DNA from 4 places in the Glutamicibacter sp. AOP38-B1-38 genome. Region 4 is predicted to be linked to each of the others. Evidence: riboswitches for the same ligand, from Rfam matches in the RefSeq annotation. Region 4 holds a riboswitch; each other region holds the start of a gene.
The links. A riboswitch is a leader RNA that binds a small molecule or an ion and turns the genes downstream of it on or off. The one in region 4 is predicted to bind S-adenosylmethionine.
Positions count from the first base shown of each region.

Region 1: another riboswitch for S-adenosylmethionine. It lies ahead of ACT3TP_RS04680 (O-acetylhomoserine aminocarboxypropyltransferase/cysteine synthase family protein); the one in region 4 lies ahead of ACT3TP_RS08845 (O-acetylhomoserine aminocarboxypropyltransferase/cysteine synthase family protein).
Region 2: another riboswitch for S-adenosylmethionine. It lies ahead of ACT3TP_RS14420 (acyl-CoA dehydrogenase family protein); the one in region 4 lies ahead of ACT3TP_RS08845 (O-acetylhomoserine aminocarboxypropyltransferase/cysteine synthase family protein).
Region 3: another riboswitch for S-adenosylmethionine. It lies ahead of ACT3TP_RS04285 (hypothetical protein); the one in region 4 lies ahead of ACT3TP_RS08845 (O-acetylhomoserine aminocarboxypropyltransferase/cysteine synthase family protein).

Region 1 covers NZ_JBQSWU010000005.1:133,719-135,912, forward strand. The annotation lists gene ACT3TP_RS04675 (LysR family transcriptional regulator) at 1-792, shown strand, start outside; SAM riboswitch class I at 1,031-1,121, shown strand; gene ACT3TP_RS04680 (O-acetylhomoserine aminocarboxypropyltransferase/cysteine synthase family protein) at 1,242-2,194, shown strand, end outside.
Region 2 covers NZ_JBQSWU010000025.1:50,762-52,955, forward strand. The annotation lists gene ACT3TP_RS14415 (GntP family permease) at 1-392, shown strand, start outside; SAM riboswitch class I at 872-962, shown strand; gene ACT3TP_RS14420 (acyl-CoA dehydrogenase family protein) at 1,017-2,194, shown strand, end outside.
Region 3 covers NZ_JBQSWU010000005.1:48,984-51,177, reverse strand. The annotation lists gene ACT3TP_RS04290 (DinB family protein) at 8-595, shown strand; SAM riboswitch class IV at 1,068-1,180, shown strand; gene ACT3TP_RS04285 (hypothetical protein) at 1,199-1,465, shown strand; gene ACT3TP_RS04280 (VIT1/CCC1 transporter family protein) at 1,528-2,194, shown strand, end outside.
Region 4 covers NZ_JBQSWU010000012.1:70,199-72,392, forward strand. The annotation lists gene ACT3TP_RS08840 (histidine phosphatase family protein) at 27-665, opposite strand; SAM riboswitch class I at 704-798, shown strand; gene ACT3TP_RS08845 (O-acetylhomoserine aminocarboxypropyltransferase/cysteine synthase family protein) at 884-2,194, shown strand, end outside.

The sequences.
Region 1 (2,194 bases), on a different contig from region 4:
GGACGCACCTTGCTGGTCCGCTCGGCCAGGGGAGTGACGCTCACCGCCGAGGGAGCAGAATTCCTCGGCTACGCCCGGCAGGTTCTGGAGCAGGTGGAGCTGCTTGAGCATCGCTACCTCGGGCGTCCCTCGGTCCGTCGCCTGCTCGGCGTCTCCACGCAGCACTATTCCTTCTCGGTGGATGCGTTTGTCAGGATGGTTCAGGCCAGCGGGGCCGAGGAATATCAATTCTCGCTGCGCGAGACCCGCACCGAACAGATCATCGAGGACGTGCGCACCCTGCGCAGCGACATCGGCATCCTCTATCGCAACGACTTCAACCGGAAGGTCATCGACAAGCTGCTGCGCGAGTCCCGGCTCGTCTTCCACCCGCTGTTCCTCGCCGATCCGCACATCTTCATTTCGCGCAGCAACCCGCTGGCCTCCCGGGCGCGGGTGACGCTCGAGGACCTCGAAGACCTGCCGCGCTTGACCTTCGACCAGGGTGCGAACAACTCGTTCTACTTCGCCGAGGAAGTGCTCTCCACCAGCTCCAGCAAGCGCGAAATCCAGGTTTCGGACCGCGCGACGATTTTCAACCTGATGATCGGCCTGGGCGGGTACACCATCTCCACGGGCATCATCAGCGACGAGCTGGACCCGTCCATCGTCGCCATCCCGCTGGATGTCGATGAGCGCATCGAGATCGGCTGGATCGACCATGCAGCGATTCCGCTGACCGAGCAAGCGCGGCGCTATCTGGACGAGGTGCGCTCGGTCGTCTCAAGCTTCGGAGTTGAGCTCCTGGACTGAATCCCCGGCCCCCAAGACGTAACACCGTGTCATTTGGCGGACCGCCGGCGACATAATAGTTGCGCAAAACCCTGGCTCTTCAAGGATTCTGGCGGTTGCCGCGCGTCACAAAGGGACTGCGGGCCGGGCCCCATTACGGGACTGGCGCGGGATGTGAAGCCAGGTGCCCCTGTATGAAGCGCGGGTGTGGGCGTCGTTTGCGCCGCCGGATGCCGATGTCCAACCATGGAAGAACAACAACCCATCAAGAGCGACCGAGAGATCTGGCTCGTAGACGTCGCAGCAACCATCGGGAAACCGAAAGGTGCTACTGCCAGGAACGATGGAGCAGTTCCGAACGTGCCATAAGGCGCCATGCTTCGTACCGTTGTGGCCTCAGGTCGGCCGAGGGGCGGTATGTCGCCGGGTGTTCGGTGCACTCTCTCGTGGATCAGAAACGAGAAGGAGCTATGAGCCAACGCCAAGGAACCGACGCGGTCCATGCAGGGTATCGTCCGAGCGGAGATTTCCGCCCGATGCTGCCGCCACTGCACAATTGCGCAGCGTACCAGTTCGAATCGCACGCAGAAGCGATCGAAAAATTCGCGTTGCGCCAGGCCGGCTTCACCTATTCACGCACCGGCAACCCCACCGTGGCCATCCTGGAGCAGCGCGTGGCCGCTTTGGAAGGCGGAGCCCAAGCGGTGGCCACCGCCACCGGGCAGTCCGCGGTCGCTCTTTCCCTGCTGGCCTTGACCCAGGGACCCAAGCACCTTGTGGTTTCCTCCTCGCTGTACGGCGGCACCGTGGACCTGTTTACCGACACCTTTGCCGACTTCGGCATCCGGATCAGCTTTGTCGACCAGGCCGACCCCGCAGCTTGGGCCGGGGCCATCGAGGAAGACACCCGGGCGTTCTTCCTGGAGTCCGTCTCCAACCCGCTGTGCACCGTGGCGGACCTGCCCGCCATCTCGGCGATCGCCCACGAGCACAACATTCCTGTGGTCGTCGATAATACGCTGGCCACCCCGCTGAATATTCGCCCGCTGGATTTTGGCGCCGACATTGTGGTGCACTCGGCCACCAAGGGACTAGCCGGACACGGCTCGGTGCTCGGCGGCGTGGTCGTGGACTCGGGGAAGTTCGATTTCTCGGATTCCACCCGCTGGCCGCAAATCGCCGCCCCGCGAGTGCGGCTGAACAATGCCTCGCTGCTTGAACGCCACGGATCGGCCGCCTACGCCATGCTGGTCCGCTCCAAATTCCTGCACGACCTGGGGCCGGCCTTGGCCCCGGCCAGCGCCCAAGGCATTCTGACCGGCATCGAAACCTTGCCGGTACGTGCCGCACACGTGCAGCGCAGCGTGAGCACCCTGATCCAGGAACTTGCAGATCACCCGGGCATTGCGGCCATCCACCACCC
Region 2 (2,194 bases), on a different contig from region 4:
GTGCTGTGCTGGCAGCCTCGGAGCTGACCACGATCCTCTCCGATTCGCTCAGCGGCTTGGGTCTCGGACTGGCTGTGCCATTCCTGATCGCCGCGGCATTGAAGTCGGCGCAGGGCTCATCCACCGTGTCGATGGTGACCACCTCGGCGCTGGTCGCCCCGATGCTCGGATCCCTCGGTCTGGACTCCGAACTGGGCATGGTGCTCAGTGTCCTGGCAGTTGGCGCCGGCGCGATGGTCGTCTCGCATGCCAACGATTCCTACTTCTGGGTGGTCTCCCAGCTCAGCCGCATCCCGGTGATCACGGCCTACAAGACCTTGAGCGTGGCCACCGCCATCCAGGGCACCGCCGCATTTGCTACCGTCTGGATCCTCGGGGCATTCCTGCTCTAGTAAATCCAAGAAGCCTGCATAAACCAATAACCGCGCCATCAGTGGATGGCGCGGTTATTGGTTTAACTGGCGGGATGGCCGCAATAGGCAAGGCTGCAACTTCGAGCACAGCCCAGCTTTCCCCATTGACTTGCTGGCAAGGATTACGGGCATGGGAACAATGACCGGCAATCCGGCCATCTGGGATGCCTGATCGCTGGATCCATGATCCACCCCCGCATTCGCTGACGCTTATCGCTGTCGGCTAATTGAGAAACCGAGATCCCCCTGACAGGTGCCCGGTCGATTGATGCTGGATCCGGATATCAAGCTCTCCGATCGCCGATGACGTAACCTCCAGAAGTATGACGGCGTCCCAGCGCCTTCGGGGCGGTCCAAGTCCGCCGGAAATCTCGCTTTGTGACGACTTCTGACCGACTATTCCGTCGGATGACGTGCTCCTTCCATCCGCTCATGCCGCGGTGTTTCACTCGAAGTACCAACCATCCAGAGCGGCTGAGAGACCTGGCTCGACGACGCCGCAGCAAGCCTGCATTCGGCAGCTAGTGCTAACGCCAGGTTCGATGGATCAGCAGAAAGCAACTTTCTGCTTCCTTCGGAGCAAGACTCTAAGGGAGAACGAAAATGACCGTACTGAGCACGCAACTGCCCCGCGTTCCCTACACCGGGAGCGCAGACGAGGCCGAGCTCGCCCACTGGCGCGAGATCGCCGAGCAGGTCGCGGCCACCCTGGCCGCGGACGCGCTGGAGCGCGACCGCAAAAACGAGCAGCCCTTCGCCGAGGTGCAGCTGCTGCGCGAGGCCGGGCTGCTGAACCTGCTGGTTCCGGCCGAATTCGGGGGAGCCGGAGCGCACTGGGCCACCGCTTTTGAAACCATCCGCATCCTGGCCGCGGCCGACGGGTCCATCTCCCAGCTGCTGGCCTACCACTACATCAACCAGTCCGGCATCGCCTTCTACGCTCCGGCCGAAGCCCAGGCCGAGTGGTGGCAGCGGACCGTGGCCGGAGGCTGGCTCTGGGGCGATTCGGTGAATCCGGTGGACCCGCAGCTGACGCTCACCGCGGAGGACGATGGCTTCCGGCTGAACGGTTTCAAGCGTTTCTCCACCGGCTCCGGAGTCGGCGAGGTGATCGTCGTCAACGCCGAGGTCTCCGGAGGCCCGCGACACGGCGAAGTGTTGGCCTTCGTCCTCCCGCGCAACCGGGAAGGGCTGGAAATCGTCGATGACTGGGACTACCTGGGCCAGCGCTTGAGCGCCTCGAACTCGCTGAAGTACCACAACGTGCGCATCGAGGCCGCCGATCTGCTCGGGGCGGTGACCGACGAGCCGGTCTCCACCCTGCTCACCCCCGGGATCCAGCTGGCCTTCGCGAACTTCTACCTGGGCATCGCCGAGGGCGCGTTGGCCCGCGGCAAGCAAATCCTGCTGGGCCGCAAGAACGCCTGGTTCCTCTCGGCGGCGGAGACCTACTCCCAGGACGTCGTCTTCCAGCGCACCGTGGGCGAGCTGAAGGCGCGCACCGCCGCGGTGGCCGCCCTGGCCGAGAAGCTCGGCCGCAAATTCGATGCGCTGCTGGCCAAGGCGGGGAATGTCACCCAGCCTGAACGCGCGGCGCTGGCGGTGGAAATCGCCGAGGCCAAGGTGGTCTCCACCGAGATCGGCGTGGAGGTCGCCAACCGCATCTTCGAGGTCACCGGTTCCTCCTCTACGCAGAATGATGTGGGCCTGGATCTGTTCTGGCGCAATGTGCGCACCCACTCGCTGCACGACCCGGTGGACTACAAGAAAATCGAGGTCGG
Region 3 (2,194 bases), on a different contig from region 4:
TCGGCACATGGATACCGCTGGCAATCCGTCCTCCAAGAGGCTTCGGACCTACTTGAACGAGGCCCGCAACACCGTGCTCTGGAAGTGCCAGGGACTCTCCGAGGAGTTGGCCCGCCGCCCCATGACGGATACCGGAACCCACATGCTTGGTGTCATCTACCACCTAGCAATCACCGAATACGGTTATTTCGGCGAGTGCCTAGGTCGTGTGCCCAACGATCGGCATGTGCTTCAACTACTGCAAAGCGATGAACCGCAGATCGACTTCCTGCCTCCGGCCAGCTTCTCGGTAGAAGATGTTCTCGCGTTGTACCGAAAATCCATCGCATTTGCCGAACACGCGCTTGACGAATTGAACTTAGAATCCCCGGCAGAGGTCCCCTGGTGGTCCGTGCATCGGCATACCACCGTGGAGCATCTTATTGTTCATATGATCGCGGAGACCTCCCGGCATGCCGGGCATCTCGATATCGTTCGAGAGCTTCTCGACGGACAGGTAGGACTGCGCGAACAGGCGAGAAATATCCCTGGATTCAGCGCTGAGCAATGGAAGGAACAACGCTCCTCGCTGCAGCGAATCGCCGAGCAGTCCTAACAACGATTCTTCGCCAAATCTTGCTCATAGCTCTGGCAGGGCACCGCCTCTAACAGGCCGCATAGGCTCGCGCTAGCTCGGATGGCCCTGACCGAGCCCAGCGACTAGGAGCACCACCTGGTGAAACTGCCGGTCCGTAGCCTGGCGTTGGTCCCAACGGACCAGAGGCGTTGGACCTGAGCGGCATATTGCGCAGCGATACTCCCGCGCGGCTCGGGCAGGCCTGGCGGCATCGACGGCGGGTCGGGAGGGGAGCCACTTGCCGGAGATCGGTCACCGGGCCAGCCACCGGTAGTGCCCGATGTCCAGATCCCCGCCCGGCGACCTTCGCCTGCGCCAAGCGCAGGGTTCTTGTGGGCGCGGTCCGTGCACCTCCCGGTGCTCGGCTCTGCTTCCCATGAGGCCCGCGAGAGCCGAGTATGACGTCTCACTACGCATCCGGACAGCCCACGGGTGTAGCATCGTGGTGTTGCTTCACGAGATGCGGCGCCAAGCTCCGACTGGCCGCACACCAACCCCAGGTTCATGGGTGGTTCGGATGAAGAAGCGGTCCGTACTCCAACCGGCTACGGGCAAGAGCTCTTTTAAGGGTCCACGATAGTTATGGCTTCAAACGTCCTTCCCATTATTGACCTGCAAACCGGCCAGGTGCAGTTTCCGCTTCGCGGAGTCTGGGTCAGCTACTACGTCACCGACCCGCACCTGCTCACCCGATTGCTAGCCAGAACCGTGGGTCCGCCGAGCTTCGACAGGCAGCGCGAGGAACTTTCGGTATTCGTGGCAGCCCGAGGGCAAAACCCTGGCGCCGCTAAGGTATTTAGTCTTGCCAAATTCCCAGTGCTCGACTCACTCACTAAACTAGGGGGTTGAACCTAACCCGGATCATCTGCCCGTGAATGATCCAATTCTGCCGCAGGAGACTCATCCCCGTGATGGCCCCAACCTCAATTCCCGAACCATCCAAGGCGCAGATCCGCCGCTGGCGCCAGTACATGGCCGATGAGGTCGCCGAAGGTGCGATCTACCGTGAACTGGCCGAAAAGCGCACCGGACAAGAACGCCAGATTCTCCGTGGGCTAGCCGAAGCGGAAGAACGCCACGAAAATTACTGGCGCGCTAAGCTCGGTGAACACGTGCGCCCGGTCCGTCCGTCGATGCGGCGCACCATGTTGCGTTTCATGGCCCGGCATTTCGGTTCGGTGTTTGTCTTGGCGCTGGCCCAGCGTGCCGAAGGCAACTCTCCTTACGCCACCGATCAGGATGCCGCGCCGCAAATGGCCGCGGATGAGCAAGTGCATGAGGAAGTCATCCGTGCTTTGGCTACGGCCGGCAGATCCCGGCTGTCCGGCAACTTCCGAGCCGCGGTGTTCGGCGCAAATGACGGGCTCGTTTCGAATCTGGCCTTGGTCATGGGCATCGGCGCCACCGGTGTGGCCTCGTCCCTCGTGCTCTTCTCCGGAATTGCCGGCCTGCTGGCCGGCGCGCTGTCCATGGCTGCCGGGGAATTCGTGTCAGTCCGTTCCCAACGTGAGCTTCTCACCGCGTCGCGCCCCACCCAAGTCACGCTTTCTGCCGCCCGTGACCTCGATCTTGACGCCA
Region 4 (2,194 bases):
GGATAATCACTGGGTGGGAAACGAGCCTAGCGGGCGTCCGCAAGATCGTGTTCCTGAACGAGTTCGGCGAGCCGGGCAAGGCTGACCGGAATGACTTCTCCATTTTCCACTCCCCGCTCGGCGCGGGTCCCGGCGAGCGCGTCGCGGGTGATGCGCATGGCGGCCCCATGGCTGACCACCAGCATGCGGCGGCCGGGGTTTGCCTGAATCAGTTCGGTCAAGGCGAGCAGCATCCGCTGCAGCACCAGTTCACGGCTCTCGGCTTGCCCCGCCAGCGCAGCCGCTTCCCGCTCGGTCACTTCGATCATGACCCGCCCTTCGAGCGGACCGAAGCCGCGTTCAACCGCGTGAGCAACCGGGGCACCGGTGTCGACGCCGAGTTCCGCGGCGATGAGCGCGGCGGTCTCCTGGGCGCGGGACAGCGGGGAGGCGAGCACCAGATCCCACCCCTCCCCCATGAGCGCTCGCCCGGCCGCGCGCGCCTGTTCGCGGCCGGTCTCGTTCAGCTCGATGTCCGTGCGGCCCTGGAGCCGACCCGCAAGATTCCAGTCGGTCTGCCCGTGTCGTACCAGTGCTAGCGCGGTGTCCATAATTCGAGCATAGGGTAACCGCGGCGCCGCACCCGAATCAGTCTGCGCTTCAACCTTCGCAACCTTAGGACTCATTGTTGGGTCATCCCAGGACATATTGACAGACTATTACTTAACCATCCCGAGCGGCCGAGAGATCTGGTTTGATGACGCCGCAGCAACCTGCCACAGCCGGTGGATCAGGTGCTACCGCCAGAACCGATGGAGCTGCTTTCCACTGGACTCCAGGGGTTATGCGACATTGACCCGGGATTCCTGCCGAAGACCCAGTCGACAAGGAGTCGTAAGCCACCATGGCCGACCACAAGTTTGGATTCCGCACCCGCGCGCTACACGCAGGCGGCACCCCCGATGCCGAGCATGGCGCACGCGCCGTGCCGATCTACCAGAGCACCTCATTCGTCTTCAAAGACACCGATGATGCGGCGAACCTGTTCGCCCTGCAGAAATACGGCAACATCTATTCGCGCATCGGCAATCCGACCGTGGCGGCTTTCGAGGAGCGCATGGCCTCCCTCGAAGGGGGCATCGGCGCGGTAGCCACCGGCTCCGGCATGGCAGCCGAGTTCGTCACCTTCGCGGCGCTGGCACAGGCCGGAGACCACATCGTGGCCTCTTCCAAGCTCTACGGCGGCACCATCACCCAGCTGGACGTCTCCCTGCGCCGCTTCGGCATCAACACCACCTTCGTCGATTCCAACGAGGCGGCCGACTTTGAGGCTGCCATCCAGGAAAACACCAAGGCCGTCTACACCGAGATCGTGGCGAACCCCTCCGGCGACATTGCAGACCTGAAGGGCCTGGCCGAGGTGGCGCACCGGCACAACCTGCCGCTGGTGGTCGACTCCACGCTGACCCCGCCGTACCTGCTGCGCCCTATCGAGCACGGTGCGGACATCGTGATCCACTCGGCGACCAAGTTCATCGGCGGCCACGGCACCACCTTGGGTGGTGTGGTCATCGAGGCCGGCACCTTCAACTGGGGCAACGGCAAGTTCCCCACTATGACCGAACCGGTGCCGAGCTACGGCAACGTGTCCTGGTGGGATAACTTCGGCGAGTACGGCTTCCTGACCAAGCTGCGCAGCGAGCAGCTGCGCGACTTCGGTCCCTCCCTGCCGGCCCAGTCGGCCTTCCAGCTGCTGCAGGGTTTGGAGACGCTGCCGCAGCGCATGGACAACCACTTGGCCAACGCGAAGCAGATCGCCGCGTGGCTCGAAGCCGATGACCGCGTCGGCTATGTGAACTACGCGGGCCTGGAATCCCACCCACAGCATGAGCGGGCCACCGAATTGCTTCCCCTGGGCGTCGGCTCGGTCTTCAGCTTCGGCGTGAAGGGTGGGCGTGCGGCCGGCACCAAGTTCATCGAGGCGTTGCAGCTGGCCAGCCACCTGGCGAATATCGGCGATGCGCGCACCTTGGTGCTGCACCCGGGCTCCACCACGCACCAGCAGCTGAGCGCCGCGCAGATGATTGCCGCCGGCGTTCCGGAGGACCTGATCCGCTTGTCGGTTGGCCTGGAGGACGTCGAAGACATCATCTGGGACCTTGATCAGGCGCTGAGCGCCTCGCAGGCAGCCACCGCGGACGAACAGCTCGACACT